Regions from separate parts of the Streptomyces sp. NPDC058877 genome, predicted to be linked through region 1. Evidence: riboswitches for the same ligand, from Rfam matches in the RefSeq annotation. Region 1 holds a riboswitch; each other region holds the start of a gene.
What was found. A riboswitch is a leader RNA that binds a small molecule or an ion and turns the genes downstream of it on or off. The one in region 1 is predicted to bind cyclic di-AMP.
Positions count from the first base shown of each region.

Region 2: linked by a shared signal. The riboswitch ahead of ACFW2Y_RS18970 (transglycosylase family protein) and the one ahead of ACFW2Y_RS27800 (M23 family metallopeptidase) in region 1 are both predicted to bind cyclic di-AMP.
Region 3: linked by a shared signal. The riboswitch ahead of ACFW2Y_RS28235 (M23 family metallopeptidase) and the one ahead of ACFW2Y_RS27800 (M23 family metallopeptidase) in region 1 are both predicted to bind cyclic di-AMP.

Region 1 covers NZ_JBHYMF010000159.1:6,667-16,471, reverse strand. Annotated here, with positions in the region: gene ACFW2Y_RS27805 (aldo/keto reductase) at 12-956, opposite strand; gene ACFW2Y_RS27800 (M23 family metallopeptidase) at 1,000-2,118, opposite strand; cyclic di-AMP (ydaO/yuaA leader) riboswitch at 2,130-2,294, opposite strand; gene ACFW2Y_RS27795 (PP2C family protein-serine/threonine phosphatase) at 2,507-3,718, opposite strand; gene ACFW2Y_RS27790 (MFS transporter) at 3,827-5,062, opposite strand; gene ACFW2Y_RS27785 (PLP-dependent cysteine synthase family protein) at 5,059-6,108, opposite strand; gene ACFW2Y_RS27780 (hypothetical protein) at 6,176-6,556, opposite strand; gene ACFW2Y_RS27775 (MerR family transcriptional regulator) at 6,706-7,449, opposite strand; tRNA gene ACFW2Y_RS27770 (tRNA-Met) at 7,551-7,624, opposite strand; gene ACFW2Y_RS27765 (rhodanese-like domain-containing protein) at 7,679-8,173, opposite strand; gene ACFW2Y_RS27760 (sigma-70 family RNA polymerase sigma factor) at 8,368-9,336, shown strand; gene ACFW2Y_RS27755 (phosphatase PAP2 family protein) at 9,362-9,805, opposite strand, start outside.
Region 2 covers NZ_JBHYMF010000075.1:18,961-28,765, forward strand. Annotated here, with positions in the region: gene ACFW2Y_RS18965 (transglycosylase family protein) at 1-1,001, shown strand, start outside; cyclic di-AMP (ydaO/yuaA leader) riboswitch at 1,260-1,432, shown strand; gene ACFW2Y_RS18970 (transglycosylase family protein) at 1,436-2,134, shown strand; gene eno (phosphopyruvate hydratase) at 2,469-3,755, shown strand; gene ACFW2Y_RS18980 (septum formation initiator family protein) at 3,864-4,334, shown strand; gene ACFW2Y_RS18985 (DUF501 domain-containing protein) at 4,374-4,913, shown strand; gene ACFW2Y_RS18990 (exopolyphosphatase) at 4,910-5,824, shown strand; gene ACFW2Y_RS18995 (NAD(P)/FAD-dependent oxidoreductase) at 6,228-7,607, shown strand; gene ACFW2Y_RS19000 (class I SAM-dependent methyltransferase) at 7,784-9,142, shown strand; gene ACFW2Y_RS19005 (ABC transporter permease) at 9,204-9,805, opposite strand, start outside.
Region 3 covers NZ_JBHYMF010000165.1:433-10,237, forward strand. Annotated here, with positions in the region: gene ACFW2Y_RS28230 (GntR family transcriptional regulator) at 1-425, opposite strand, end outside; gene ACFW2Y_RS28235 (M23 family metallopeptidase) at 616-1,386, opposite strand; cyclic di-AMP (ydaO/yuaA leader) riboswitch at 1,399-1,564, opposite strand; gene ACFW2Y_RS28240 (M16 family metallopeptidase) at 1,777-3,174, opposite strand; gene ACFW2Y_RS28245 (M16 family metallopeptidase) at 3,171-4,517, opposite strand; gene ACFW2Y_RS28250 (DNA topoisomerase (ATP-hydrolyzing) subunit A) at 4,699-7,158, shown strand; gene ACFW2Y_RS28255 (CobW family GTP-binding protein) at 7,155-8,213, opposite strand; gene ACFW2Y_RS28260 (cation acetate symporter) at 8,482-9,805, opposite strand, start outside.

The DNA.
Region 1 (9,805 bases):
CGGCCGGCGGCTCAGGCCGAGGCCTCCGTGAGGAGGGTCAGTTCGGCCTCGGTCAGGGTGAGGTCGGCGACGGCGACCAGGGCCGGGACCTGCTCCACCGTGCGGGCCGAGGCGATCGGGGCGGCGACGGTCGGCCGGGAGGCCAGCCAGGCCAGGGCGACGGTGGCGGGCTCCGCGCCGTGTGCTTCGGCGACCGTGTCGAGCGCGGTGAGCACGGCCCGTCCGCGCCCGGTCTCGGCGAGCGCCGCCGCGCGGTGGGCGCGGGCGCTCTCGACGGTCTTCCCGGGGCGGTACTTGCCCGTGAGGAAGCCGGACGCGAGGCCGTAGTAGGGGACGGCGGAGATGCCCGCCCCGGCGACGACGTCCAGCAGCGGTCCCTCGTAGGTGTCGCGCGAGACCAGGTTGTAGTGCGGCTGGAGGGCGACGTACCGGGCGAGGCCTTCGGCTTCGGCGAAGTCGAGGGAGGCGCTCAGCCGCTCCGGGGAGATGTTGGAGGCGGCGACGGCCCGCACCTTGCCCTCCCGCACCAGCCCGTCGAGGGCGGTGACGATCTCCTCGACGGGGACGGACTCGTCGTCGAAGTGGGTGTAGTAGAGGTCGATGTGGTCGGTGCCCAGGCGGCGCAGCGACTCCTCCGCGCCCGCCTTGATGGTGGCGGCGGAGAGGCCCTTGAAGTGGGGGTGGGCGCCGACCTTGGTGGCGACGACGACCTCGGAGCGGTTGCCCCGGGAGGCGAGCCAGCGGCCGATGACGGTCTCGGACTCGCCGCCCTCGTTGCCCTCGGCCCACGCGGAATAGACGTCGGCGGAGTCGATGAAATTGCCACCGGCTGCGGCGTAGGCGTCAAGGACGGCGAAGGACTGGTCCTCGTCGGCGGTCCAGCCGAAGACGTTGCCGCCCAGGGCGAGGGGGAAGACGTGCAGCTCGGAGGTGCCCAGCGGGCGGAGGGTGGTCATGAATGGACCAACGGGTCCCGCCGCCGGGCCTATTCCACCGGGGTCAGATGCTCAGGCCCTTGGAGCGGAGCCAGCCGGCCGGGTCGATGCCGTCGCCGCCGGGGGTGTGGACCTCCAGGTGGAGGTGGGGGCCGGTGACGTTGCCGGTGGCACCGACGCGGCCGATCGTCTCGCCGGTGCCCACGGTCTGGCCGACGCTGACCGTCATGGACGACAGGTGGCAGTACCAGATCTCGGTGCCGTCCTCCAGCTCCAGGACGATCCGGTAGCCGTAGGAGCCGGACCAGCCGGCCGACTTGACGGTCGCGCCGTGGACGGCCTTCAGCGGGGTGCCCGTGGGGGCGGCGAAGTCGAGGCCGGTGTGGTAGCCGGAGGACCACATGGAACCGGACTGCATGTAGGTGGAGGTGATCGTGTACGAGGAGAGGGGGAGCGAGTAGCTCGCGGCGAGCTGGGCCAGGCGCTCGGCCTCGGCCTCGGCCGCAGCCTTCGCCGCCGCCTCCGCCTCGGCCTTCGCCTTGGCTTCCGCCTCGGCCTTCGCCTTGGCCTCCGCCTCGGCCTTCGCGGCTGCCTCCGCCTTGGCCGCGGCCTCGACGGCCGCCTTCTCCGCCGCCGCCCTCTCCGCCTCGGCCTTCTCGGTGGCGTCTGCGGAGGCCTGCTGCTGCTCGGCCTGCTGGAGGATGCGGGCGCGCAGGGCCTCTCCCGCGTCGGCGGTGCCGGCGGAGACCTGCTCGGCCTGACCGCTCCGGTCCTCGGTCGCGGTGGCGTACGTGGTGCTGGTGAGCGGGTTCGGGTTGGCGGTGGCCGTGGTGACGGGCGCCTCCTCTTCGTCGCCGGAGAGGAACGCGCCGACGCCGGGGAGGTCCTGGGCGTCCGGAAGGTTCAGGTCGGGCAGGTCGGGGAGGGATATCGCCACCGGGGGCTTCTCCTGCGCGGTGGCGAGGCCGCCCGCGCCGACGGCAGCGATCACGCCGACGCCGAGGACGGTGGAGGAGCGGGCGAAGTTGGAGCGCTGCTTGACGACCCGGTGCCGGCCGCCGGAACGGTTCTCGGCCCGGAGGGAGCCCTCGGTGGGGTTCCACTCGGTGCCTTCGGCAGCGGGACCCGCACCGCCGCCAAAGGCGTCGAAGGGGGCCTCGGGTGCGGGGGTGTTGGACGCCACGGGGGCGCGCTCCTTTCCTTCCTCCTCGCCTACCGGGTTAGCTGACGGGTTCGGAGCAGGAAGGTCTCCTACGGGCTCGCTCGCGCGGGTGCGTGGTTCGCACGCGTGCGAAGGGGCCCGATTCACCCCAAGTGGTGGTTCCCCGGTTCCCTTTCAGGATTCGGCGCATGCGCACGGTGCCGCCTCTTGCGACGGCTGTGACGACCGCACTGCGTTATCGAACGTTAATAGACAGGGCCTCCCGATTCCAAGCCGTTCTCCTTGATCATTCATTGAATTGGCGCACTATGAGGCGATTTGACCCCCACTCAACAAGGTCCGGGGCGGGTGGGGCGAAACCTTCAGAATCTGACGTTGTGTCAATTGTTATCGCAGTGACACCCCTCGACTACCCCTGGTGACCGGAGCCGGCCGGCGGCACGACCGGCATCGTCCGGCGCCGCTCCGGCTGCCCGCTCGCCGGCCGGCTCACCGCGAGCAGCGCCATGTCGTCCGTCGCACCGCCACCCGTGTGGAGGCGCACGTCGTCCACGAGCGCATCGAGCAGTTCCTCCGGGCCCGGGAAGATCCGCCCGGCGAGCCGGGCCGCCGGATCGTAGAAGACGCCCTGCCCGTTCCGGGCCTCCGAGAGGCCGTCGGTGTAGAAGAGCAGCGTCGCACCCGGTGGGAACGGCCGGGCCTGCGCCCGGTCCGGCCACGCACCCAACTCCCCCATGCCGAGCGGTAGCGCGGCCTCGTCCGGCTCCAGGGCGGCCAGCCGCCCGTCCCCGTGCAGCACCAGCGGCGGCGGGTGCCCGCGGTTGACGACCCGGACGAAGCCGTCGAAGGTCCCGCTCCCGCCCGGATGCGGGACCTCGGCCAACACCGCGGTCGTGAACCCCTCGACCGCGTCGAGCTCGTCCCGGCGGGTGCCCTCCCGGGCCAGTGCCCGCTCCAGCCGCTGCGCCACCCCCTCCAGGGACCGCTCCTGCTCGGCCGCCTCCCGGAAGGCCCCCACGATGACGGCGACCGCCTCGACCGCGTCCATCCCCTTGCCCCGCACGTCCCCGACCACCAGCCGCACCCCGTGCGGGGTGTCCTGCACGGCGAACAGGTCCCCGCCGATGAACGCGTCGGCCTGCGCCGCCTCGTACCGCGCCGCGCACTGCAGCCCCCCGATCCGCTCGGCGGGCGTCGGCAGCACGGCCTTCTGCGCAGCCTCGGCGATCACCCGCGCCGAGGCGAGGCGCTCGCCGCTGCGGCGCACGACCCGGTTGATGAGCAGGGCGAGCACGGAGACGGTGACCACGGTCAGGGTCTCGGTGAGGGGCGGGATGTCGAAGGAGGTGCCGTTGTAGACGTGCAGTCCGATGGAGGCCAGGACCGCGGCGAGGCCGGTGAGCAGGCTGGTCAGCGTCGAGAAGAAGGGCGCGGCGACCAGCGGGGCGGCGGAGAAGAGCGGCGCCGCCGTGTACGCGGGCGGTGTCAGCAGGTCGAAGACGACACCGCCCACGATGATCAGCGGGGGCAGGGTGCGGAGGAACCGCCGGACCCTGCCGTACGCCGGACGGGCCTCGTCGCGCCGCCGCGTTCCGTCCGCCGCTCCTACGGGGTGCCCCACCTGTGCTCTCCTGCCCGGTCCGACCGGCCGCGGTCCGCACCGCGCCCTCCCAGGGTCGCCGCCGTCACGCGCGGCGGCGACTCCCGGGCGGCCGACCGGTGGACGGCGTCAGCCCGACGCCGGGGCGACGACCCCCTCGGCGAGCCGCCCGCCCCGGGCCAACAGGGCCATCGCCGTCGCACACACCAGGCCGACCCCGCACAGCGCGAGCCACGGCACCGCCGACCACCCGGTGACGTCCAACAGCGCACCCGTCCCCAGGTTCCCCAGGGTGATGCCGACCCCGCACACCGTGTTGTAGAGCCCGTAGTGGGTGGCGACCCAGCGGCCCCGGGCCAGGGCGACGACGGTGTCCATCTCGTACGGGTAGAGCACCGCGTTCGCGACGGCCAGGACCGCCGCGCACGACAGCAGCCCCACCACGCCCCGGCCCAGGGCGGCCGGGAGCAGGAAGGCGCTGCCCATCAGGCCGAGTCCGAGGACCAGGCACCGCTCCCGGCTGAGGCGGTGCCGGCACCAGGCCGTGATCCTCAGTTGTCCGGCGAGCGCGACGAGCGCCGAGACCACGAACAGCGCGGTCGTCGTCGCCGTACCGCCCGCGGCGAGCGGCAGCGCCAGGTAGACCTGGAAGGACAGCACGTACGAGCCGGTCATGGCCAGCGAGAAGAGCCAGAAGGTGCGGTGCGCGAGCACGGTGCGGAACTGCCCCCGCTCCCCCTCCCCACCGTCTCCGGCGCCGGAGGCGGTCCGCACGGGCAGGTGCCGGAGCTGGACCAGGGTCAGCCCGGCGAACAACACCGCCGCCACCACGCACGTCAGCCGGAACGACACCCCCGTCAGGGCCACCCCGACGAGCGGCCCGAGCAGGATGCCCGCCTGGTAGTAGGCGTTGAACAGCGCGAAGGCCTCCACCCGTCGCTCCTCCCCCGCCTCCGCCGCGAGACAGGCACGCACCGCCGGGTTGAACAGCGCGCCCGCCAGTCCCGTGGCAAGCGAGGCGGCGATCAGCCACGGCAGCGACTGCGCGAGGGCGAGCGCCCCGAAGCCGACCGTCCGCAGCGCGCAGCCGGCCACGATGAGCGGTTTGAAGCCGAGCCGGTCGGCGAGCGCCCCGCCGACGAGGAACATGCCCTGCTGGGAGAGGTTCCGGGCGCCGAGGACGAGACCGACGGCCCAGGCGGCCATCCCGAGCCCGTCCGCCAGGTGCGCGGCCAGGTACGGCATGAGCATGTAGAAGCCCAGATTGATGGTCAGCTGGTTGAGGAAGAGCAGCCGGACGGCCGGGTCGAAGCTGCGGGTCTGCCTCCAGATGCCGCCCTTGGCGGGCGCGGTCGCCGTGGTCACCGGGCCCTCCCCAGGTCCCGGCGGGTCCAGCCGCTGACGGTTTCACCGGAGACGTACCCGGCCGGCGCCTCCCTCACGGGCCCGTCGAGGAGGCCGTGCGCCGCGCAGAACTCGTCGTTGAAGACGGTGTCGAAGTACCGCTGCGGCCCGTCCGGGAAGACCGCCGCGATCCGGGTCCCGCGCGGCCTGGTGCGGGCCAGCCATCCGGCGACCAGTGCGACCGCCCCCACGCTCCAGCCTCCCGTCGCGAACTGGCGGGAGGCCAGGCGGCGGGCCGCCCGCACCGCCTCCGCCGGGCCCACCCAGTGGACCTCGTCGAAGGCCCCGTGGTCCACATTGGCCGGGTGGATGGAGGAGCCGAGGCCGCGCATCAGCCGCTCCCCGGCCGGCAACCCGAAGACGGTGGAGTTCACGGAGTCCACGCCGACCAGTTCCAGGGCCGGACTGCTGGTGGCGCGCAGGGCCCGGGCGATCCCGGCCGAATGCCCCCCGGTGCCGACCGCGCAGACCAGGACGTCGATCCGGTCCAGTTGCGCGGCCAGCTCGGCGGCGAGCCCCGCGTACGCATCGGGGTTGTCGGGGTTCCCGTACTGGTCGGGCCACCAAGCGCCGTCGAGGCCCTGCAACAGCTCGGCGACCCGGTCCATCCGGGCCTGCTGCCAACCGCCCCGCGGGCTCGGCTCGCGCACCAGGTGGACCCGGGCGCCGTGGGCGACGAGCATCCGCTCGACGATCGGTTCGAGACCGGGGTCGGTGATGACGTGCACGGGGTGGCCGTGGAGCACGCCCGCGAGGGCCAGACCGAGGCCGAGGGTCCCGGAGGAGGACTCGACGATCGGGGCGCCCGGCCGCAACTCCCCTCGACGACGGGCCTGCTCGACCATGTAGAGGGCGGCGCGGTCCTTGATGCCGCCGAAGTTGAAGCCTTCGAGCTTGGCCCAGTAGCCGTCGTCCGTCCACAGGACGGGGGTGTTGCCGACGGTCTGGACGTGGGTCGGGGCCTGCGGGGCGGCGGGCAGCGGGGAGCCGGTCCGTGGTGCGCTCATGGCGGGGTACGTCCTTGCTGGTGGGTACGCGGAAGGGAACCTGGTCACGCGGGGGGCGGGACCCGGTTCAGTTCCGGTCCACTCCGAGGGCGATCAGCAGACGGCCCGGCTCGGGCCCGGGTCCCGCCCTGCCCCGGACGCAGCGCGCGCGGGGGTCGGTGCGGAGGTCCGCCGCGTACGACCGGGTCGTGGCCCCGCCGGCGTCCGGCGCGGCGAGCTGGGAGGCCGCACCCTGCGCGGGCAGGGGCGCGTCGAAGGACCACGGGTCACCGGAGCGCTCACAGCCGTGCGGGGGCACGGGGGCGAAGACGGTGGCCGGGGCGGAGGTCGGCAGCGCGTGCCCGTGGGGGCCGTGGCAGACGCCCACGAGGAGTGCGAGGAGCGCAAGCAGGACGAGCACGGCGGGCGCCCGCCGGCTCAGCTCCCTCACACACCCTTCACTACTCATGGTGCGCGTGAGACTACGGTGGGGCATCGCACGCCCACAAAGAGGCGAGCGCGGTTTTGGCCACCGTTTACTTCGGGCAGCGGATCACCGGGGCCCCGCGGTCTGCGGGCGGCCGGTCCCCACGGGTTCCGCACGCCGTGGGCGGCGGATCAGCCCACGTACCGCTCCGCATGGACGGTCATCGCGTCCCGGACCAGGAGCGCGGTGCCCTCCCCGTGCTTGTCGTAGTGGGCGGTGAAGCGCGGGTCGTCGACGTACATCTGGCCGAGTCCGATCAGGTACTCCTTGCTCGGCGTCGCGGTCTTCGACAGCCATGCGACCTGGCGCCGCACGATGGCCTGCACCTCCTCGCCGTCGGCGGCGAGACCGGACCGCGCCGCCCGCCCGAAGTCGCGGGCGATCTCGGCCTGCTCCGCCACGAACGCCTTCTTCTGCCCGGCGTCGAGCGAGCGCCACCAGCGGTCGCCCTCCGCGTACGCCTCGGCCCCCCAGCGCTCGGTGACCTCTTTCTCGTACTTCGTGTGGTCGAAGCCGTCGAACACTTCGTCGGCCATGAGTTCTTCTCCCTTCTCGGTCTTCTGCAGAGTGGTCCGCACCGACGCGATCTGGCGTCCGATGCGCTCGCGTTCCTGCTCCAACAGGGCGAGGTGGGTACGCAGGGCGGCGGAGGTGTCCCGCTGCCCCGCGAGGACCTCGGCGATGGCGGGCAGCGAGAGCCCGAGCTCGCGCAGCAGCAGGATCCGCTGCAGCCGGACGAGCGCCGCCTGGTCGTAGTACCGGTAACCGTTCGCGCCGATCCGGCTCGGTTCCAGCAACCCGCGCTCCCCGTAGTGCCGGAGGGTGCGGCTGGTGGTGCCGGCCTTCTTGGCGATCTCCTGGATCGACCACTCCATGCCGAGAACGCTAGATCTTGACGTAGCGTCAAGGTCAAGCGGAAGGTGGCGCAACACGACGAAGGCCCGGATCCTCATGGATCCGGGCCCTCGTCCTTCAGTAGCGGGGACAGGATTTGAACCTGCGACCTCTGGGTTATGAGCCCAGCGAGCTACCGAGCTGCTCCACCCCGCGTCGGTGAACATGACTCTACGGCATGACCGGGGCGATCGCGAAATCGGTTTCCCGTCAGCAGCCGCAGTCCTCGGAGTCGACCGGCGCCGTCAGGGGGTCGGCCGCCTTCCGAGCGTCCCCCTCCCAGGTCTCGTACGCGAAGCCCTCGCGCACCCAGTACTCGAAGCCGCCCAGCATCTCCTTCACCAGGAAGCCCTGCTCGGCGAGGGCCAGCGCGGCACGCGTGGCGCCGTTGCACCCCGGGCCCCAGCAGTAGGTGACGACCGGCACGGACCGGTCGAGCAGCTGCTCGGCCCGCTCGGCGATGAGCGCGGTCGGCAGGTGGACCGCGCCGGGAACGTGCCCCTGGTCCCAGGAGGCGGTCGAGCGGGAGTCGAGGACCACGAAGCCCGGGTCGACGCCCTCGGCGGCGGCGGTGTCGAGCGCGGAGGCCACGTCGGAGACGTCGGCGTGGAAGGCCAGGCTCGCGGAGAAGTGCGCGACCGCGGCGGCGGGGGAGGCGGGCGGGGTGCGGAGCACGGGGTTGACCCGTGTCGTTGTCGTCGTCATGGTGATCAATCTACGAACGAAGGACACGACGCTGAAGTACACATCCACGGCACCGGGGAACCACCGCCGGGGAATCCCCGGAACTTGACGCAAGCTGCCGTGGATCTCACTCAGCGGGCTGCCGGGCGCCTCCGCCACGCGGACCGGGGCCGGCACAGGTGTCACATCGACGGGATTCCATCCGTCATCACGGCATGACGGGACTCGAACGGGGAGATCGACGAGTGGACCACGACAGGAACCACGACCAGGACGGCGGCACGCGCACCGACCGGGAGCTCCTGGCCCGACGCTTCGACGCCGACCGCGGGCACCTGCGGGCGGTCGCCTACCGGATGCTGGGCTCGCTCATCGAAGCCGAGGACGCCGTCCAGGAAACCTGGTTCAAGCTCAACCGCAGCGACGTCAGCGGGGTGGAGAACCTCAGCGGTTGGCTGACCACGGTCACCGGCCGGGTCTGCCTGGACATGCTGCGCTCACGCGGCTCGCGCCGCGAGGAGCCGCTGGAGCACTACGTCCCCGACCCGGTCGTCCGGGTGGCCGACAGCACCGACCCCGAGCACACGGCCGAGCTGACCGAATCCGTCGGGCTCGCGCTCCTCGTCGTCCTGGACACCCTGGCACCGGCGGAACGTCTCGCCTTCGTCCTGCACGACATGTTCGCCGTCCCCTTCGACGAGATCGCGAAGATCGTGGACCGCGCCCCGGCCGCGACCCGCCAGCTCGCCAGCCGCGCCCGGCGCCGGGTGCAGGACGCCACCCCGGCGCCCGGCCCGGACGCACGCCGGCAGCGGGAAATCGCCGATGCCTTCCTCGCCGCGGCGAACGGCGGCGACTTCGAAGGCCTGCTCGCCGTCCTCGACCCGAACGTGGTGCTGCGCGCGGACGGCGGCATGACCCTCGCGGCGGCCTCCAAGGTCGTGCGGGGCGCCGAGGCCGTCATCGCGCAGGCCCTCACCTACGCGAAGTTCCGCAGGGGGGCGCTGCAGGTCGTGGCCAACGGCCAGCCCGCGGTCCTCTCCGTCGCCGACGGGCGCCCGGGGGCGCTCATGGCCTTCACCATCGTCGAGGACCGCATCGTCCACCTGCACGTCCTGGCGGACCCGGAGCGGATCGCCGCGCTCGGCTTCACCGAGGAGGACCTGGCCCGCGCGACGTACTGACGCCCCGCCACGACCCGACGGGCGGTCACTTCTTCTTGGCGACCCGCCAGCTCGTGGCCGCCAAGGACACCCCCGCGCTCGCGACGCCCAGGAGGGCGCCGGCGGCGACGTCCCCCGGGTAGTGCACACCGGTGTGGACCCGGGAGTAGCCCACGGCCCACGCCAGGGCCGCGAGGGGCACCGTGGCGGCCGGCAGCACCGAGCCCACGGCGGTCGCGAAGGCCACCGCCGACGCGGTGTGTCCGGACGGGAACGAGGCCGAAGCCGGCATGGGGACGTGCCGGCCCACCACCACCCGGGCGGCCTCCCGGTCCGGCCTCGACCTGCGCACCAGCCGCTTGCCCAGCAGGTTCGCCGAGGCCGAGGCCACCGCGATCGCCCCGACCCCGGCGAGCGCGGCCCGCCGCGGCCGACCGGGCACCAGGGCCAGTGCAGCGGCGACGGCGAACGAGATCTTGGAGTGGTCGGC
Region 2 (9,805 bases), on a different contig from region 1:
CGCTGCCGCTGCTCGCCACCGGGTCTGCCTCCGCCGCCGACGCCGCCACGTGGGACCGGGTCGCCGAATGCGAGTCCGGCGGGCAGTGGAGCGCCAACTTCGGCAACGGGATGTACGGCGGACTCCAGTTCACCCAGGACAGCTGGGAGCGGAACGGCGGTCTGGCGTACGCGCCCAGCCCCGACCTGGCCAGTCGCGCGCAGCAGATCGCGGTGGCCGAGAAGGCGCTCGCCGGGGGGAGCGACGACTGGGCCACCTGTGCGCCGATCGCCGGTCTGAAGAACGACGGCAAGGCCACCGGAGTGAACCCCGGGCCCGCCGTCACCCCGGCGGCACCCACGGGCCCGCCCCCGGAGTCCAATCGCACCGGCGGCGAGCCGGTGTCCTCCGCGGGCGGTCAAGGGGCGGCTCGGCAGTCCACCGCGCCCGCGACCCCGACCCCGACCGCGCCGAGCGCCCCGGCGACCTCCATCGCCCCGACCCACCCGACCACTCCGGCATACCCGACGATTCCGGCAAGTCCTGACGCATCGGTCAGTCCGGGCGGGTCGACCGCGCCCGGCGACCCGACGGCACCGACCGCCCCCGATTCGTCCGTTACGCCCGATGTGCCGGTTTCGCCGGGGATTCCAGAAGGCGAGCTGCCGTCGGCCACGCCGGGCACCGGCAAGCACCGGGGTGAGGCGGCACCGGAGGAAAGTGGCGCACCGGGCAATTCGGCCGATGCGGGTCGACATGCTTCGAATGCGGGCGAGGGTGACGCCCAGTCCGCGACTGACGGGGCGAAAGGTTCCGTCGAAAAGGACAGTAGGGGCACTTCGGGCGAATACACCGTGCGGCCGGGTGACAGTCTGTCCGACATCGCACAGGAGAACGAACTCCCCGGTGGCTGGACCGCGCTCTATGACGCCAACCGGCAGACCGTGGGGACCGATCCGGATCTGATCCTGCCTGGTCAGAGTCTTGATCTGACGGCGGGTTCGGTCGCGACGGAGGGGTGATTGATCGCCTTATGTCCGATTCTGTGTAAGTGAGACATGGGTCTCTTCGCCCCAACTGGCGTGTCACGTCCGGAAACTTCGCTTCCGCCCGCTCTCACCTGCGCAAACATCACCCACCGGAAGGCAAGGAGGGGCGATATGTCCGCCATAGGCCTCTTTGAACTTCCGGTGGGTCTGTGTCTACGGTCGTCACCGCTCGCCACCGCGGGCCCCGTCGACCGAAACGCCGAATCCTGCCGTCGGTCGATGGGAACAGTCGTCGCGCAAGCGCCGAAGGCAGGAGCGGGGGACCCAAGGTAAGTGCCGGGCCCGGCGGTCGAGACGGACCGCCGGAGACCGGCTTGGGGTGAAGTCGCGTGCCAGACGCGCGGCCGGGCAACTCTTCGGCCCGAACCCGACAGCTCACCTCGCAGGCGTCGGTGAGGAGAATTCCCATGCTGTTTTCCGCCAAGGGCAAACACCGCCGTCCCTCCAAGGCCGCCCAGGTCGTCGCGCTCGCCGGTGTCACCGGTGCCGCCGTCGCCGCGCCGCTGCTGACCGCGGGCACCGCCTCGGCCGCCACCGCCGCCGAGTGGGACGTCGTCGCCGCCTGCGAGTCCGGCGGCAACTGGGCCATCAACACGGGCAACGGCTACTACGGCGGCCTGCAGTTCTCGGCCTCCACCTGGGCCGCGTACGGCGGCACCGCCTATGCCCCGACCGCCAACCTGGCCTCGAAGTCCCAGCAGATCGCCATCGCCGAGAAGGTCCTCGCGGGCCAGGGCAAGGGTGCCTGGCCGAGCTGCGGCGTCGGCCTCTCCAACGCCTCCTACTCCGGCGGCACCACCGAGAGCGCCCCCCAGCAGGCCGCTCCGAAGCCGCGCGAGACCGAGCAGCCGACCACCCGCAGCCAGCAGCGCCAGGCCCCCGAGAAGGCCGCGCCGCAGGCCGCGAAGAAGACCGTCACCACCCCCACCGGCAAGAAGGTGAAGAAGGGCGACGGCGAGTACGAGGTCGTCTCCGGCGACACCCTCAGCAAGATCGCCCAGGCGCACGGCGTCAAGGGCGGCTGGGCCAAGCTCTTCGAGCTGAACAAGGACGTCGTCGAGAACGCCGACCTCATCTACCCGGGCCAGCAGCTCCACCTGAAGTGAGCCCGGCGGCCCGCACGAGTCCGGCGGCTCGTGCGGTGCCGACGACCCTCCCGCGGTGACCACCCCGGTCCGGCGCGCCCCTCCCCCGTGCGCGCCGGACCGGGGTTCCCCCGTTCCGGAGCCCGGGCGGGGAAGGGGACCTGACGACCGCGATGGTTACCGTCCAGTAGATCTGGGGTCTTTCGTCCCGATGTGCATGCCCTTGGGTCCTTTTTCGTCCCAGGGGGCGGGCGCGCGGCGGGCCGGAGCCCCCGAGCCGGTTAGGCTCTTGCCGCAAGGCCAAGCGACCCTGCACCGACCTTGCGTCACATCCAGCGTCACATCCCAGAAGGAGATGCTCGTGCCGTCCATCGACGTCGTCGTAGCCCGGGAAATCCTGGACTCCCGAGGCAACCCCACGGTCGAGGTCGAGGTCGGCCTCGACGACGGCAGCACCGGCCGTGCTGCCGTTCCGTCCGGCGCCTCCACCGGTGCGTTCGAGGCCCTTGAGCTTCGCGACGGTGACCCCAACCGCTACCAGGGCAAGGGCGTCGAGAAGGCCGTCCTCGCCGTCATCGAGCAGATCGGCCCGGAGCTCGTCGGCTACGACGCCACCGAGCAGCGGCTGATCGACCAGGCCATGTTCGACCTGGACGCCACCCCGGACAAGTCCTCGCTCGGCGCCAACGCCATCCTCGGCGTCTCCCTCGCCGTCGCGCACGCCGCCTCCGAGGCCAGCGACCTCCCCCTCTTCCGCTACCTGGGCGGCCCGAACGCGCACCTGCTGCCCGTTCCGATGATGAACATCCTCAACGGTGGGTCGCACGCCGACTCCAACGTGGACATCCAGGAGTTCATGATCGCCCCGATCGGCGCGGAGTCCTTCTCCGAGGCCCTCCGCTGGGGCACCGAGGTCTACCACACCCTCAAGTCCGTCCTGAAGACCAAGGGCCTCTCCACCGGCCTGGGCGACGAGGGCGGCTTCGCCCCGAACCTGGACTCCAACCGTGCCGCCCTCGACCTCATCGTCGAGGCCGTCAAGCAGGCCGGCTACGTCCCCGGCAAGGACATCGCGCTCGCCCTCGACTGCGCCGCCTCCGAGTTCTACAAGGACGGCAAGTACGAGTTCGAGGGCAAGTCCCGCTCGGCCGCCGAGATGACCGAGTACTACGAGGAGCTCGTCGCCGCGTACCCGCTGGTCTCCATCGAGGACCCGCTGTTCGAGGACGACTGGGCCGGCTGGAAGGTCATCACCGACAAGCTCGGCTCCAAGGTCCAGCTCGTCGGCGACGACCTGTTCGTCACCAACCCGGAGCGCCTGGCCCGCGGCATCGAGGAGGGCTCCGCGAACGCCCTGCTCGTCAAGGTCAACCAGATCGGCTCGCTGACCGAGACCCTGGACGCCGTCGAGCTGGCCCAGCGCAACGGCTTCAAGTGCATGATGTCCCACCGCTCCGGCGAGACCGAGGACGTCACCATCGCCGACCTCGCCGTCGCCACCAACTGCGGCCAGATCAAGACCGGCGCGCCGGCCCGCTCCGAGCGCGTCGCCAAGTACAACCAGCTGCTGCGCATCGAGGAGATCCTCGACGACGCCGCGGTCTACGCCGGTCGCAGCGCCTTCCCGCGCTTCAAGGGCTGAGCTTCGCCCCAGGGCGGAGCCGCTTCGCAGACCAGCTTCCGTACGTCCCCGTACTCGGTCCCGTACCGTGTGCGGGGACGTACGCGTGAACAGGGGAGGCGACACGACATGGCCGCGAAGGACCGGGACCGGTTCTCCACCGCGACCCGGATCAGACTGCTCGGCGAGCAGACCGCCGCCCGTGTCTACCGCTCACAGACCCGCCGCCAAGACCGACGCTCCCGGCTCACCGGCCGTGCGGCCTTCCTCGCCCTCGTGGTCTGTTCCCTCGTCGTGGCGCTGGCCTATCCGATGCGGAGCTACGTCTCCCAGCAGGGGGAGATCGCCGAGCAGGAGCGCCGCGTCGCCGAGGCCGCCCGGCGGGTCGAGGAGCTGAAGGACGAGAAGGCCCGCCTCCAGGACCCGGCCTACATCCGCCGCCTCGCCCGCGAACACCTGCACTACGTGCTCCCCGGCGAGACCGGCTTCACCGTGAACGACCCCGATGCGGAGCAGCGGCCCCGCACCGACCAGGGCGCGGACGACCGCCCCTGGTACGACAACCTCTGGGACGGCGTCGACCACGCCGACCGCCCCTGACCAGGCCTCTTGGTCGCCCGACACACGAGCAAGGCAGACATGGAAACGCCCCCTCCGCAGACCGAACGCACCGAGCCCACCGAGACGGACATCGCCGCCTTCGAGCTCCAGCTCGGCCGCCCGCCCCGCGGCCTGCGCGCCATCGCGCACCGCTGTCCGTGCGGCAACCCGGACGTCGTCGAGACCGCACCCCGGCTCCCCGACGGCACGCCCTTCCCGACCACGTACTACCTGACCTGCCCCCGGGCGGCCTCGGCCATCGGCACCCTGGAGGCCAACGGGGTCATGAAGGAGATGCAGGCCCGGCTCGCCACCGACCCGGAGCTCGCCGCCGCCTACCGGGCCGCGCACGAGGACTACATCGCGCGCCGTGACGCCATCGAGGTCCTGGAGGGCTTCCCGAGCGCCGGCGGCATGCCGGACCGGGTCAAGTGCCTGCACGTCCTCGTCGGCCACGCGCTCGCCGCCGGCCCGGGCGTGAACCCGTTCGGCGACGAGGCGCTCGCGATGCTTCCCGAGTGGTGGGCGAAGGGCCCCTGCGTGAACCCGTGCACCGACGAAGGGAAGTCCTCGGAATGACCCGGGTCGCCGGAATCGACTGCGGCACCAACTCGATCCGCCTGCTCGTCGCCGACGTCCATCCGGACACCGGCGACCTGATCGAGCTGGACCGGCGGATGACGATCGTCCGGCTCGGCCAGGGCGTCGACAAGACCGGCCGACTCGCTCCCGAGGCACTGGACCGGACCTTCGCCGCCTGCCGTGCGTACGCCGCGGTCATCAAGGAGCTGGGTGCCGAGCGGATCCGCTTCGTCGCCACCTCCGCCTCCCGCGACGCCGAGAACCGCGAGGACTTCGTGAACGGGGTCGTGGAGATCCTGGGCGTGGAGCCCGAGGTCATCACCGGCGACCAGGAGGCCGCTTTCTCCTTCACCGGTGCCACCGGCGAACTGCACGGCGACGACCGGCGCCTGGTCGTGGACATCGGCGGCGGCTCCACCGAGTTCGTGGTCGGCAACGCCCACGTCGAGGCCGCCCGCTCGGTCGACATCGGCTGTGTCCGGCTCACCGAGCGGCACGTCCGGCACGACCCGCCGACGGCCGAGGAGGTCGCCGCGATCCGCGCCGACGTCCGCGCCGCCCTCGACCTCGCGGCCGAGACCGTGCCGATCGACACCGCACGGATCCTGGTCGGCCTGGCGGGTTCGGTCACCACGGTCGCCGCCATCGCCCTGGGGCTCCAGGAGTACGACTCCGAGAAGATCCACCACGCCCGGATCTCCGCCGCGCAGGTCGCCGAGGTCACCGAGCGGCTCCTTGCCTCCACCCACGAGGAGCGGGCCGCGATCCCCGTCATCCATCCCGGCCGGGTCGACGTGATCATCGCCGGGGCGCTCGTCCTGCGGGAGGTCGTGGAGCGGGTCGGAGCCGCCGAGGTCGTGGTCAGCGAGCACGACATCCTCGATGGGATCGCGCTATCCGTCGCATAGCGCGCGGCTATCGGGCCCTGTGGAGGGGGGTTTCCGGGGGCCTCGGGGGCCCGTCGGGACCCCCCGGCCGAAAAGGTTCGTGAAGTTCTTCACAAGGAAAAGGGTCCTGGCGGCGCCCAAGGAGGGTCTTTGGGCCCTTCAGGGGGTGGCCCGGGGCCCTTTCGTAGGCGTGGGGGCCGATTGGCTCGATGTTTCCATCGTGTGAACGGACCCCGCGGTTCAGGGTTAACGGAGGCTCTCCGGACCAGTTCACGGGGGGTGAACAACGTTCGCCAGTGCACCCCGGTTCCTTTGCAGCACCATGATGTGGATCACGTGGGCGGCGGAGTGTAGCAGAGGTCCCCCCGGTCCTTGTGAAGGGGCGCACGAGCACCCCCCTGAGGAGGGGTGGATACTCGATCCCATGAGCACCACGGAGCGTCCCAGGATCCTCGTAGTAGGCGGCGGGTACGTAGGCCTGTACGCAGCTCGGCGCATCCTCAAGAAGATGCGCTACGCGGAAGCGACCGTCACGGTCGTCGACCCGCGGTCGTACATGACCTACCAGCCCTTCCTCCCCGAAGCCGCCGCCGGCAGCATCTCGCCGCGTCACGTCGTCGTCCCGCTGCGACGCGTCGTCCGCGGAGCCGAGGTGCTCACCGGCCGGGTCACCACCATCGACCAGGACCGCAAGGTCGCCACGATCTCGCCGCTCGTCGGCGAGGCGTACGAGCTGCCCTTCGACTACCTGGTCATCGCGATGGGCGCGGTCTCCCGCACCTTCCCGATCCCCGGCCTCGCCGAGCAGGGCATCGGCATGAAGGGCATCGAGGAGGCCATCGGCCTGCGCAACCACGTCCTTGAGCAGCTCGACAAGGCCGACTCGACCACCGACGAGGAGGTCCGCCGCAAGGCCCTGACCTTCGTCTTCGTCGGCGGTGGCTTCGCCGGCGCCGAGACCATCGGCGAGGTCGAGGACATGGCCCGCGACGCCGCGAAGTACTACCAGAACGTGTCCCGCGAGGACATGCGCTTCATCCTGGTCGACGCGGCCGACAAGATCCTTCCCGAGGTGGGCCCCAAGCTCGGCCAGTACGGCAAGGAGCACCTGGAGGGCCGCGGGATCGAGATCTACCTCGAGACCTCGATGGACTCCTGCGTGGACGGCCACGTCGTGCTGAAGAACGGCCTTGAGGTCGACTCCAACACGATCGTCTGGACCGCCGGCGTGAAGCCGAACCCGGCGCTCTCCCGCTTCGGCCTGCCGCTCGGCCCCCGCGGCCACGTGGACTGCAACGAGAAGCTCCAGGTCAACGGCATGGACCACGTCTGGGCCGCGGGCGACAACGCCCAGGTCCCGGACATGGTCGGCCGCAGGGCCGGCAACCCCAACGCCTGGTGCCCGCCGAACGCCCAGCACGCCCTGCGCCAGGCCAAGGTCCTCGGCGACAACGTGGTGGCCGGCATGCGCGGCTTCCCGCAGAAGGAGTACAGCCACGCCAACAAGGGCGCGGTGGCTGGCCTCGGCCTGCACAAGGGCGTCGCGATGATCGTCATGGGCAAGATGAAGATCAAGCTCAAGGGCCGTCTCGCCTGGTACATGCACCGTGGCTACCACGGCATGGCGATGCCGACCTGGAACCGCAAGATCCGCATCTTCGCCGACTGGACCCTCGGCATGTTCCTCAAGCGAGAGGTCGTGTCGCTCGGCGCCATGGAGACGCCGCGCGAGGAGTTCTACGAGGCGGCCAAGCCCGCCCCGGCGCCGGCCGCCCCGGTGCAGGAGAAGGCCAAGGCCTCCTGACGCCCCCTCAGCACGTCCGAAAGGGCCGTCCGCCATCCGTGGTGCGGACGGCCCTTCGCGCGTTCCTCCGCGTGTTTTGCCGACTCGTTGCGCTGCGGCGGGACTGCTGACGCCCGGCGACGGTGTTCCCTGGGTGACGAGCATTCCTGGGGCACGAGATCACGGAGGTGCGCACCATGGCCGACGCCGCGTCGCGGCTGATGACACTCGCCGAGGAACTCCTCGGAGGACCGCTCCCGGTCCGTCTGCGAGCCTGGGACGGCAGTGAGGCCGGCCCGCCCGCTCGCCACCGCCCTTCCGGGGAAGCGCCGCGCACCGCACCGGCCGATGCCGATGGCCCCGTCCTGATCGTCCGCGACCGCCGGGCCCTGCGGAGGCTGATCTGGAAGCCCGGTGAACTCGGCCTGGCCCGGGCCTGGGTGGCCGGCGAGATCGACGTCGAGGGCGACCTCTACGAGCTCCTCGACCGGATCTCGGGCCTCCTGTGGGACCGCGGCCAGGAGACCAGGAGCCTCCTCGACTCCCTGCGGGACCCCGCGCTCCGCGCCGCCGCCCGCGCCCTGTTGCGGCTCGCCGGCCCGCTGCCGCCGCCGAAGCCACCGGTCGAGGAGGTACAGGGCCGCAGCGGCAGGCGGCACAGCAAGCGGCGCGACGAGCAGGCGATCAGTCACCACTACGACGTGGGCAACGACTTCTACGAACTGGTCCTCGGCCCCTCGATGGTCTATTCGTGCGCGTACTGGCCCGATGCGGACGCCGGCGCCACCCTGGAGGGCGCCCAGCACGACAAGTTGGACCTCATCGCCCGCAAGCTGAACCTGAAGGAGGGCGACCGGCTCCTCGACGTGGGCTGCGGCTGGGGCTCCTTGGCCCTCCACGCCGCCCGCACCTACGGCGCCCGGGTCGTCGGCGTCACCCTCTCGCGGGAACAGGCCGCCTACGCCCGGAGGAGGGTCGCCGACGAGGGCCTCGCCGACCTGGTCGAGATCAGGGTCCAGGACTACCGGGACGTCGTCGACGGCCCCTACGACGCCATCTCCTCGATCGGCATGGCCGAGCACGTCGGCGCCGTGCAGTACCGGGAGTACGCCGACACCCTGTACGGGCTGCTCAAGCCCGGCGGACGCCTCCTCAACCACCAGATCTCCCGGCGCCCCGAGCCCGACGAGGACGCCTACGAGGTCGACGCCTTCATCGACGCGTACGTCTTTCCGGACGGTGAACTCGCCCCCATGGGACGCACCCTGACGACCTTGGAGGACGCCGGCTTCGAGGTCAGGGACGTGGAGGCGCTCCGCGAGCACTACGCGCTGACGCTGCGCCGCTGGGTGGCGAACCTGGAGCGCGACTGGGACCGGGCGGTCCGCTTGACCTCGCCCGGGCGGGCCAGGATCTGGCGGCTCTACATGGCGGCTTCGGCGGTCTCCTTCGAACGCAACCGGATCGGCGTGAACCAGTTCCTCGCGGTGAAGACCCCGGCAGCGGGTCCGAGCGGCACGGCGCTGCGGCCGCGCCTCTGGACCGAGAAGGCCTGAGCCGCACGCGAAGGGTCGGGTTCCCGCGGGAACCCGACCCTCCGTCGTCCTCGGACGCGCCCTACTCGGCCTTGATGGCGGAGAGCATGTTCAGCTTCGCCGCGCTCCGGGCCGGCCACAGCGAGGCGAGGACGCCGACCAGGGCGGCCAGGGCCACGAAGAGCGCGATCCGGCTCCAGGGCATCACCAGGGCGTAGCCCGGCATGCCGTCCTTGAGGGTCTCGCCGATCGCCCAGCCGAGGAACGAGCCCAGGCCGATGCCGACGACCGCGCCGAACACCGAGATGACGACGGCTTCCAGACGGACCATCCGCTTCACCCGACGCTGGTCGAGGCCGATGGCGCGGAGCATCCCGATCTCCTGCCGCCGCTCGAAGACGGACATCGCGAGGGTGTTGACGACGCCGAGGACCGCGATGATCAGGGCCATGCCGAGCAGGCCGTACATGATGTTCAGGAGCACGTTGATCGGGCCGCCGAAGGCATCGCGGATGTCCTTCTTGTCCATCACGGTGATGGCCGGGTTGTCACCCATCGCCTTCGACAGGGCCTTCGCGTGGGCCTCCGAGGCACCGCCGTCCATCGCGACGAAGATCTGCGGGACGTACGGCTGCTGCTCGTGCGCGCCGAGGACCTCCTTGTCGATGAGCACGGGGGAGACGA
Region 3 (9,805 bases), on a different contig from region 1:
GCAGGACTGCCGGAGGCCTGCGCGAGCGTCTCGTGGAACCAACTCCCGAGCGACCTCAGGTCCTCGCCCTGTCCCCGCCTGGCCCGCTCCTGCCCCAGCCTGACCAGGCCGCGCAACACCTTCAGATGCGCCTGGGTGCGCCGCTGCGCCGCCCGCGCGGCCCCCAGCGGTTCGAGCAGCGCCCGCATGTCGAGGAGGTCGGCCGCCTCCTGTTCGGTGGGCTCGGCCACATGGGCGCCCGCATGCCGGCGGGTGACAACGAAGCCCTCGGACTCCAGGGTGCGCAGCGCCTCACGGACCGGAACGCGGGAGACCCCGTACCGACGGGCGAGCTGTTCCTCGGTCAACCGGCTCCCCCGCTCGAACAGACCGGAGACGATGTCGTCCCGGATCGCCGTGCATACCGAGTGCGCGGGAATGCGCATGTCCGACCTCCGCCTTGGTCCGCGCGAGACAACGTGATCGACGCCCGTCCTGCGTCCGATCTGCGACTCTATTGCAGCACGCCAGAATTTCCGATGCCCCAGCGGAATCCATGGATATCTTTTGGTCAGCAAAAAACCCCGGCTCAGTACGAGCCGGGGCTTTTGCGACGTGGTGCGCGACGGATCCGGATCAGACCGCGACGCCGCGGGCACGGAGGTACGAGATCGGGTTGACGTCCGAGCCGTACTCGGGGCTCGTGCGCGCCTCGAAGTGGAGGTGGGGACCGGTCGAGTTGCCGGTCGAACCCGAGACGCCTATCTGCTGGCCCGGCTCGACGGTCTGGCCGACGTACACGCCGATGGAGGCGAGGTGCCCGTACTGGGTGTAGGTGCCGTCGTTCATCCGGATGACGATGTTGTTGCCGTAAGCGCCGCCCCAGCCGGCCTCGACGACGGTGCCGGAGCCGACGGAGACGACCCGGGTGCCGTAGGCGGCGTGGAAGTCGACGCCGGAGTGGCTGCCGGAGGACCAGAGCGAGCCGCCGGTCTTGTAACCGGTGGAGACGTACGAGCCGGCAACGGGAAGCTGGAAGGAGGCCAGGCGGCGGCGCTCGGCCTCGCGGGCGGCACGCTCGCGCTCCAGGCGGATCTCCTTGGCCCGGGCCTCGGCCTTGCGCTTGGCCTCGGCCTCGGCCTTCGCCTTGGCGATGGCCTCGACGGCCTCCTGCTCCTGGGCGGCGGCCTGGGCGTTGATCCGGTCCACGAGGGAATCCTCGGTGATCACCTGGGTGAGGCCGGTGTCCTCGGGGGAACGGTCGTCCGTGTCGGCGGCGAGCGCCGGGGAGGCCAGGGTGCCGATGACGCCGGTGGTGGCGAGCGTCGCCGCACCGGCGATGCCCACGCTGCGGCGAGCCATCCGGCTCGAACCACGATGCTTCCCGGTGGCACGGGTGAACGCCATGAAGTGGCTGGTCCTTTCCTTCCTTCTCGCCTACCGGGTTAGCTGACGGGTTCGGAGCAGGAAGGTCTCCTACGAACCCCTCCGTCCGGGACGAAGGCGCTCGATTCACCCCAGGGACTCGATGTGGGTCCCCGGCTCCCCAGGCTCGCGCCTGACGGGGACTCGGCGATGACTGTTCGATGCCGCGGTTGCGGCACGTGCAACTGACGAACAGCCGGACCGACGCTATGCGGATCGTCTGTCAATCACCAAACAGACACGCTTATTTGTAAGACATGCCACAGGGCAGAAGGCCACCCTTACCAGCAATACGGACAAACGGGAGGTCCCTGACGAACCATGCCGTCAGGGACCTCCGTTGCCGGGCTCTGCCGTGGTCGGCGGAACGGATCAGCCGGTCACCACGGTCACTTCACCGATGCCGAGCGCCCGCACCGGCTCCGCGATCTGAGCGGCGTCACCGACCAGCACGGTGACCAGTCGGTCCACCGGGAAGGCACTGACCACGGCTGCCGTCGCCTCGACCGTGCCGGTCTCGACCAGGCGCGCGTACAACTCGGCCTGAAAGTCGTCCGGGAGGTGCTGCTCCACCTGATCGGCGAGCGTCCCGGCGACCGAAGCGGCCGTCTCGTACTTGAGGGGTGCCACACCCACGAGGTTCTGCACGGCCGTCTCGCGCTCGGCGTCCGTGAGTCCCTCCGCGGCCAGGGTCCGCAGCACCTTCCAGAGGTCCTCAAGCGCCGGACCCGTGTTGGGGGTGTCGACGGAACCGCTGATGGCCAGCATCGCCGCTCCGTTCCCCCCGGCGTCGGAGCGGAGCACCTGCCCGAAGGCCCGCACCCCGTACGTGTAGCCCTTCTCCTCGCGCAGGACACGGTCCAGGCGCGAGGTCAGGGTGCCGCCCAGGCAGTAGGTGCCGAGGATCTGGGCCGGCCAGACGCGGTCGTGCCGGTCCGGACCGATCCGGCCGATCAGCAACTGGGTCTGCACCGCACCGGGGCGGTCCACGATGACGACCCGCCCGGTGTCGTCGGCGGTGACCGGCGGCATCGGCAGCGGCTCGGCCGGCTCACCGACCCAGGCGCCCAAGGACTCGGCGAGGACCTTGTCGAGGTCGACGCCGGTCAAGTCACCGACGACCACGGCCGTGGCCGTGGCGGGCCGTGCGTACGCCTCGTAGAAGGCGCGTACCGCAGCGGCGTCGATCGCGGCGACCGTCTCCTCGGTGCCCTGGCGCGGCCGGGACATCCGGGAACCGTCCGGAAACAGCTCCTTGTAGAGCTGTTTGGCGGCGCGACGGGACGGGTTGGCCGACTCGTGCGGGATCTCGTCGAGGCGGTTGCGCACCAGGCGTTCGACCTCGGTCTCCAGGAACGCCGGCGCGACGAGGGCCTCGGACAGCAGGCCGAGCGCCTTGGGCAGGCGGGAGACCGGCACCTCCAGGGAGACTCGCACGCCCGGGTGGTCGGCGTGCGCGTCGAGCGTGGCGCCGCAGCGCTCCAACTCGGCCGCGAACTCCTCCGCACTGTGCCGGTCGGTGCCCTCGGACAGGGCGCGGGCCATGATCGTGGCAACGCCGTCGAGACCGGCGGGCTCGGCGTCCAGCGGCGCCGGCAGGAAGAGCTCCACCGCCACCACCTGCTGACCGGGCCGGTGGCAGGTGAGCACGGTCAGACCGTTGTCCAGCTTCGCACGGTCCGGAGCCGGGAAGGCCCACGGCTTCGCGGTGCCCGGCTGGGGCTGCGGGTGGAAGTCCATGTTCGTCAAAGACACGGCAGCGTCGGTCACTGGTCCGCTCCCTCTTCCTCGTCGCTGTCGCTCTGCTCGGTCGCCAGGGGCTCGTAGACGAGCACCGCACGGTTGTCGGGGCGCAGCTTGGCCGCCGCGACCGCCCGGACCTCGTCCGCGGTGACGTCCAGGACCCGGTCGACGGCGGTCAGGGCGAGCTGCGGGTCGCCGAAGAGCACCGCGAACCGGCACAGTTCGTCCGCGCGGCCCGCCACCGTGCCGAGCCGGTCCAGCCACTCCCGCTCCAGCTGGGCCTGCGCACGCTCCATCTCCTCCGACGTGGGACCCTCCGCCGCGAACCGGGCGAGCTCCTCGTCGACGGCCGCCTCGATCTGCGGCACCTCGACGCCGCCGGAGGTCTTCACGTCGAGCCAGCCGAGCGAAGGCGCCCCGGCGAGCCGCAGCAGGCCGAAGCCCGCGGCCACCGCGGTACGGTCACGGCGCACCAGGCGGTTGTGCAGGCGGGAGGACTCGCCGCCGCCCAGGACCGTCAGGGCGAGGTCGGCGGCGTCACACTCGCGCGTGCCGTCGTGCGGCAGCCGATAGGCGGCCATCAGCGCACGGGCGGGAACCTCTTCCTCGACGACCTCGCGCAACTGCTCGCCGATGACCTCGGGCAGTTCGCCGGGGCGCGGCTCGGGCTTGCCGTCGTGGGCGGGGATGGAGCCGAAGTACTTCTCGACCCAGGCGAGGGTCTGCGCCGGGTCGATGTCGCCGACGACGGACAGGACCGCGTTGTTGGGGGCGTAGTAGGTGCGGAAGAAGTTCCGCGCGTCCTCCAGGGTGGCCGCGTCCAGGTCGGCCATGGAGCCGATCGGCGTGTGGTGGTAGGGGTGGCCCTCCGGGTAGGCGAGGGCGGTCAGCTTCTCGAAGGCGGTGCCGTACGGCACGTTGTCGTAGCGCTGGCGGCGCTCGTTCTTGACGACGTCCCGCTGGTTCTCCATGGACTCGTCGTCCAGGGCGGCGAGCAGCGAACCCATGCGGTCGGCCTCCAGCCAGAGCGCGAGCTCCAGCTGGTGCGCGGGCATGGTTTCGAAGTAGTTGGTGCGCTCGAAGCTGGTCGTGCCGTTGAGCGATCCCCCGGCGCCCTGGACCAGCTCGAAGTGGCCGTTCCCCTGGACCTGCTGGGAGCCCTGGAACATCAGGTGCTCGAAGAGGTGGGCGAGGCCGGTGCGTCCCTTGACCTCGTGACGCGAGCCGACGTCGTACCAGAGGCAGACCGCGGCGACCGGGGTCAGGTGGTCCTCGGAGAGCACCACGCGCAGGCCGTTCGCCAACCGGTGCTCGGTCGCTGTCAGGCCGCCGGAGCCGGCCTCGGCCGTGGCCGTGTGACCCATGGGCATGTACGTCCCTTCGATCGCGATGTGAAAAAGTCCTGCCACTGTATGCAAGCGCGCCGACACCTGGCGAAGTTCCCGCTCCGTCATGATGTCCCTCTTCCGGGTCGCGGTCGGCGTTGTCGGTGACACGGTCCACAATGGTCCGCGTCAGATCAACCTTGTTGGTGAAGGAGCCGCAGCCGCGATGGCCCGCCGCAGCACGAAGACACCGCCGCCGGACGACGCGTACGAGGAGAAGATCCTCGACATCGACGTCGTCGACGAGATGCAGGGCTCCTTCCTCGAGTACGCGTACTCGGTGATCTACTCGCGTGCCCTCCCGGACGCCCGCGACGGCATGAAGCCCGTCCAACGCCGCATCGTCTTCCAGATGAACGAAATGGGCCTGCGCCCCGAGCGCGGCTTCGTCAAGTGCGCCCGCGTCGTCGGCGAGGTGATGGGCAAGCTGCACCCGCACGGCGACGCGTCGATCTATGACGCGATGGTCCGCATGGCGCAGCCCTTCTCCATGCGTCTGCCCCTGGTCGACGGCCACGGCAACTTCGGTTCCCTGGGCAATGACGACCCACCGGCCGCCATGCGGTACACCGAGTCCCGGATGGCCCCCGCCGCGCTCCTCATGACCGAGTCCATCGACGAGGACACGGTCGACTTCGCGCCGAACTACGACGGCCAGGAGCAGGAACCCGTCGCGCTCCCCGCGGCCTACCCGAACCTGCTGGTCAACGGTGCTTCCGGCATCGCGGTCGGCATGGCGACGAACATGCCCCCGCACAACCTCGGCGAGGTCGTCGCGGCTGCCCGCCACCTGATCCGCTACCCCAACGCCGACCTCGAAGCACTGATGCGCTTCGTGCCCGGCCCCGACCTGCCCACCGGCGGTCGGATCGTCGGCCTCTCCGGCATCAAGGACGCCTACGCATCGGGGCGTGGCTCCTTCAAGATCCGCGCCACCACGACCGTGGAAACGGTGACGGCCCGCCGCAAGGGCATCGTCGTGACCGAGCTGCCGTTCACGGTCGGCCCGGAGAAGGTCGTCTCCAAGATCAAGGACCTGGTCGGTTCCAAGAAGCTCCAGGGCATCGCGGACGTCAAGGACCTCACCGACCGCAGCCACGGCCTGCGTCTGGTCATCGAGATCAAGAACGGTTTCGTGCCGGAAGCGGTGCTGGAGCAGCTCTACAAGCTGACGCCGATGGAAGAGTCCTTCGGCATCAACAACGTGGCCCTGGTCGACGGCCAGCCGCTCACCCTCGGCCTCAAGGAGCTCCTCGAGGTCTACCTGGACCACCGCTTCGAGGTGGTCAGGCGCCGGTCCGAGTTCCGCCGCACCAAGAAGCAGGACCGGCTCCACCTGGTCGAGGGCCTCCTGGTCGCGCTGCTCGACATCGACGAGGTCATCCGCCTCATCCGGGAGAGCGAGAACTCGGCCCAGGCCAAGGAGCGCCTGATGGAGCGCTTCTCCCTCAGCGCGATCCAGACGCAGTACATCCTGGACACCCCGCTGCGCCGGCTCACCAAGTTCGACCGCCTGGAGCTGGAGGGCGAGCGCGACCGCCTCAACGGCGAGATCGACGAGCTGACCGGAATCCTCAACTCCGACGCGGAGCTCCGCAAGTTGGTCTCGGCGGAGCTGGCAGCAGTCTCCAAGAAGTTCGCCACGGACCGGAGGACGGTCCTGCTGGAGTCGGCGGGCGCACCCGTCGCGGCCGTGTCCCTGCAGGTCGCGGACGACCCCTGCCAGGTGCTGCTCTCCTCGACCGGCCTGCTCGCCCGCACGGCAACGGCCGAGCTGCCGCCGGTCGACCCTGACGCGGCGCGGGCCAAGCACGACGTGATCGTGTCGGCGGTGGCAGCCACTCAGCGCGGCGAGGTCGGCGCGGTGACCTCGGCCGGACGGCTGCTGCGGGTCGCGGTGATCGACCTGCCCCAGCTGCCGGACACCGCGAGCGCCCCGAACCTCGCGGGCGGCGCACCGCTGTCGGAGTTCCTCTCCCTGGAGACGGACGAGACGGTCGTCTGTCTCACCACGCTGGACGAATCCTCGCCGGGCCTCGCCCTCGGCACGCTCCAGGGCGTGGTGAAGCGCGTGGTGCCGGACTATCCGTCGAACAAGGAGGAGCTGGAGGTCATCACCCTCAAGGAGGGCGACCGGATCGTCGGCGCCGTCGAACTGCGGACGGGCGAGGAAGACCTGGTCTTCATCACCTCCGATGCCCAACTGCTGCGCTACCAGGCCTCCCAGGTGCGGCCCCAGGGACGTCCGGCAGGCGGCATGGCCGGCATCAAGCTCGCCGCGGACGCCGAGGTGATCTCGTTCACGGCCGTCGACCCGGCAGCGGACGCCGTCGTCTTCACCATCGCGGGCTCCACGGGCGCCCTGGACGCCTCGGCGGGCACCTCGGCGAAGCTGACCCCCTTCGACCAGTACCCGCGCAAGGGACGCGCGACCGGCGGCGTCCGTTGCCAGCGCTTCCTGAAGGGCGAGGACGTCCTGATCCTGGCGTGGGCGGGGGCCACCCCGGCGCGCGCGGCCCAGAAGACCGGCGCCCCGGTGGCACTGCCGGACGTCGATCCCCGCCGCGACGGCTCGGGCACCCCGCTGCCCAAGACGATCGAAGTGGTGGCGGGCCCCGCTCGTTAGAGCCCGTCCGCTTCGGTCTGCTCCGCCGTCCGCTGCACGTACCGCAGGACGCCCCACATGCCGTGCTCGTCGGGGGCGTCCTGCGGGCCGTTCAGCTCGCAGGCCACGAGTTCCTTGCGCAAACCGGCAGCATCGATGCCGGAGCCGATCAGGACGAGCTGGGTGAGCCGTTCCTCGCCCACCGGCCAGGGCTCGGGGTAGAAGCGCAGGAAACGACCGACCGCATGCACGGAGTAGCGGTTGTCCGGATCGGCGGACCCCAGGTCGACGAAACCCTTGATCCGGTACAGGCCCTCGGGGCGGGAATCGAGGAAGGCCATCAGCCGACGCGGTTCCAACGGTGTCGTGGCCGTCACCGACAGGCTCTCGTAGGCCGCGTGCGGATGGGCTCGGTCGGCGCCTTCGGGGCCGTAGAGGATGTCCTCGATCGACATCTGCCCCTCGATCTCCCCCTCCGGAACGACCCGGTCGAAGAGCAGCTCGGGATCGACGCGCCCGTGGGAGGCCTCTACCACTGCGGCGCGTCCGGCAAGCCCGGCCACGGTCTCCCGCACGCTTCGCAACTCCTCCTCGGGCACCCGGTCCGCCTTGTTGACGACCACGAGATCAGCGAGGGAGAGATGCCGGTCGGCCCCCGGATGCCGGAGCCGGGTGGCGGGGAACTCGGCCGCGTCGACGACCTGGACGAGCCCTCCGTACACGACCCGCTCGTTCTCGCTGGCGAGCACCATGCGCACCAGTTCCTCCGGCTCCGCAAGGCCGCTCGCCTCGATCACGATCACGTCGAGCCGTGCCTCGGGCCGGGTCAGTACCTCCAGGTACTCGTCGAGCTCGCCGGCGTCGACGGCGCAGCACAGGCAGCCGTTTCCGAGCGAGACGGTGGAGCCGACCTGACCGGCGACGGTCATCGCGTCGATGCCGATGTCACCGAAGTCATTGACCATGACTCCGATGCGGGTCCCCCGGGCGCTGCGCAGCACATGGTTGAGGAGCGTGGTCTTTCCTGCTCCGAGGAACCCGGCCAGGACGACGACGGGGATCTGCTGCGTGCTCAAGGGACGTGCCTCCGCTTCCTTCGGGTCCCACTTCCGTGGGAACCCCCCAGGATAAGCACTCGGCCCCTGGCCCTTCCGGTCGCGGCTCACGACCGCCCCGGGCTCCCGGGCAGCGAACCGTCCGTGCACCGCGGGCGGTTCGGGCGACCGCGACCAGCCCTCCCGCGGTCCTTCCCCCGCGGCGGACCGCCACGACCGCAGTGCCCGTGCGGTGCCTCTCCCCGCCCGTCGCCGACCGCGGCTGCCGACGGCGCGGGGCGCCCCGGCCTCAGACGGCTCCCGCGCCCGTGAGGGCCCGCACCTCGGTCTCCGCGTGCCGTGCCTCATCGGGCGGTTCGGGTGAGGTGACCGTGCCGACCCACCCCGCGAGGAACCCGAGCGGAATGGAGACCACGCCGGGGTTCTGCAGGGGGAAGAGATGGAAGTCGAGGCCCGGGAACAGCGACTCCGGGCTGCCCGACACGACCGGGGACAGCAGGACGAGCAACACCGCCGGGACCAGTCCTCCGTACACGGACCAGACCGCCCCCCGGGTGGTGAACTTCCTCCAGAAGAGCGAGAAGAGCAGCACCGGCAGGTTGGCGGAGGCCGCCACCGCAAAGGCCAGACCGACGAGGAAGGCCACGTTCAAGTCACGGGCGAGAAGCCCGAGGCCGATGGCCGCGGCGCCGATCCCCGCGGCGGCGATGCGGGCCACCGCCACCTCGCTGTGGGTCTCGGTACGCCGACGGCGCAGCGAGGCGTACAGATCGTGGGCGACGGAAGCCGAGGAAGCCAGCGTGATCCCCGCGACCACGGCGAGGATCGTCGCGAAGGCGACGGCTGCGACGACCGCGAAGAGCACCGTGCCACCGGTGGAACCAGCGCCTCCGCCCAGGTCGAGGGCCAGTAGCGGTACGGCCGTGTTCCCCGAGGCGTTGGAGGCACGGACCTGGTCGGAGCCGATCAGTGCAGCCGCCCCGAAGCCGAGCACGATGGTCATCAGGTAGAAGCTGCCGATGAGTCCGATGGACCAGATGACGGAGTGACGGGCCGCCCGGGCGGTCGGCACGGTGTAGAAGCGCGACAGGATGTGCGGCAGTCCCGCCGTGCCGAGGACCAGGGCAAGTCCGAGGCTGATGAAGTCGAGACGGGCCGTCCAGTCGCCGCCGTAACGGAGCCCGGGGGCGAGGAAGTCCGAGCCGCGCCCGCTGCGTTCGGCCGCGGTGGAGAGCAGGCCGTTCACATCCCCGTGGAACCGGAACAGCACGAGGACGGTGAGCGCGATGGTGCCTGCCATGAGCAGGACCGCCTTGACGATCTGGATCCAGGTGGTGGCCCGCATGCCGCCGAGCGACACGTAGATCACCATCAACGCTCCCACGCCGATCACAGTCCAGGAGCGCGCCGCCTCGCTGGAACCGCCGAGCAGCAGTGCCACCAGGCTCCCGGCGCCCACCATCTGGGCCACCAGGTACAGCACGGAGACGGCGACCGAGGAGGTGCCGGCGGCGATCCGCACCGGGCGCTCCGCCATCCGTGCGGCAATGACGTCGGCCAGGGTGAACCGTCCGCAGTTGCGCACCAGTTCCGCCACCAGCAGGAGGACGACC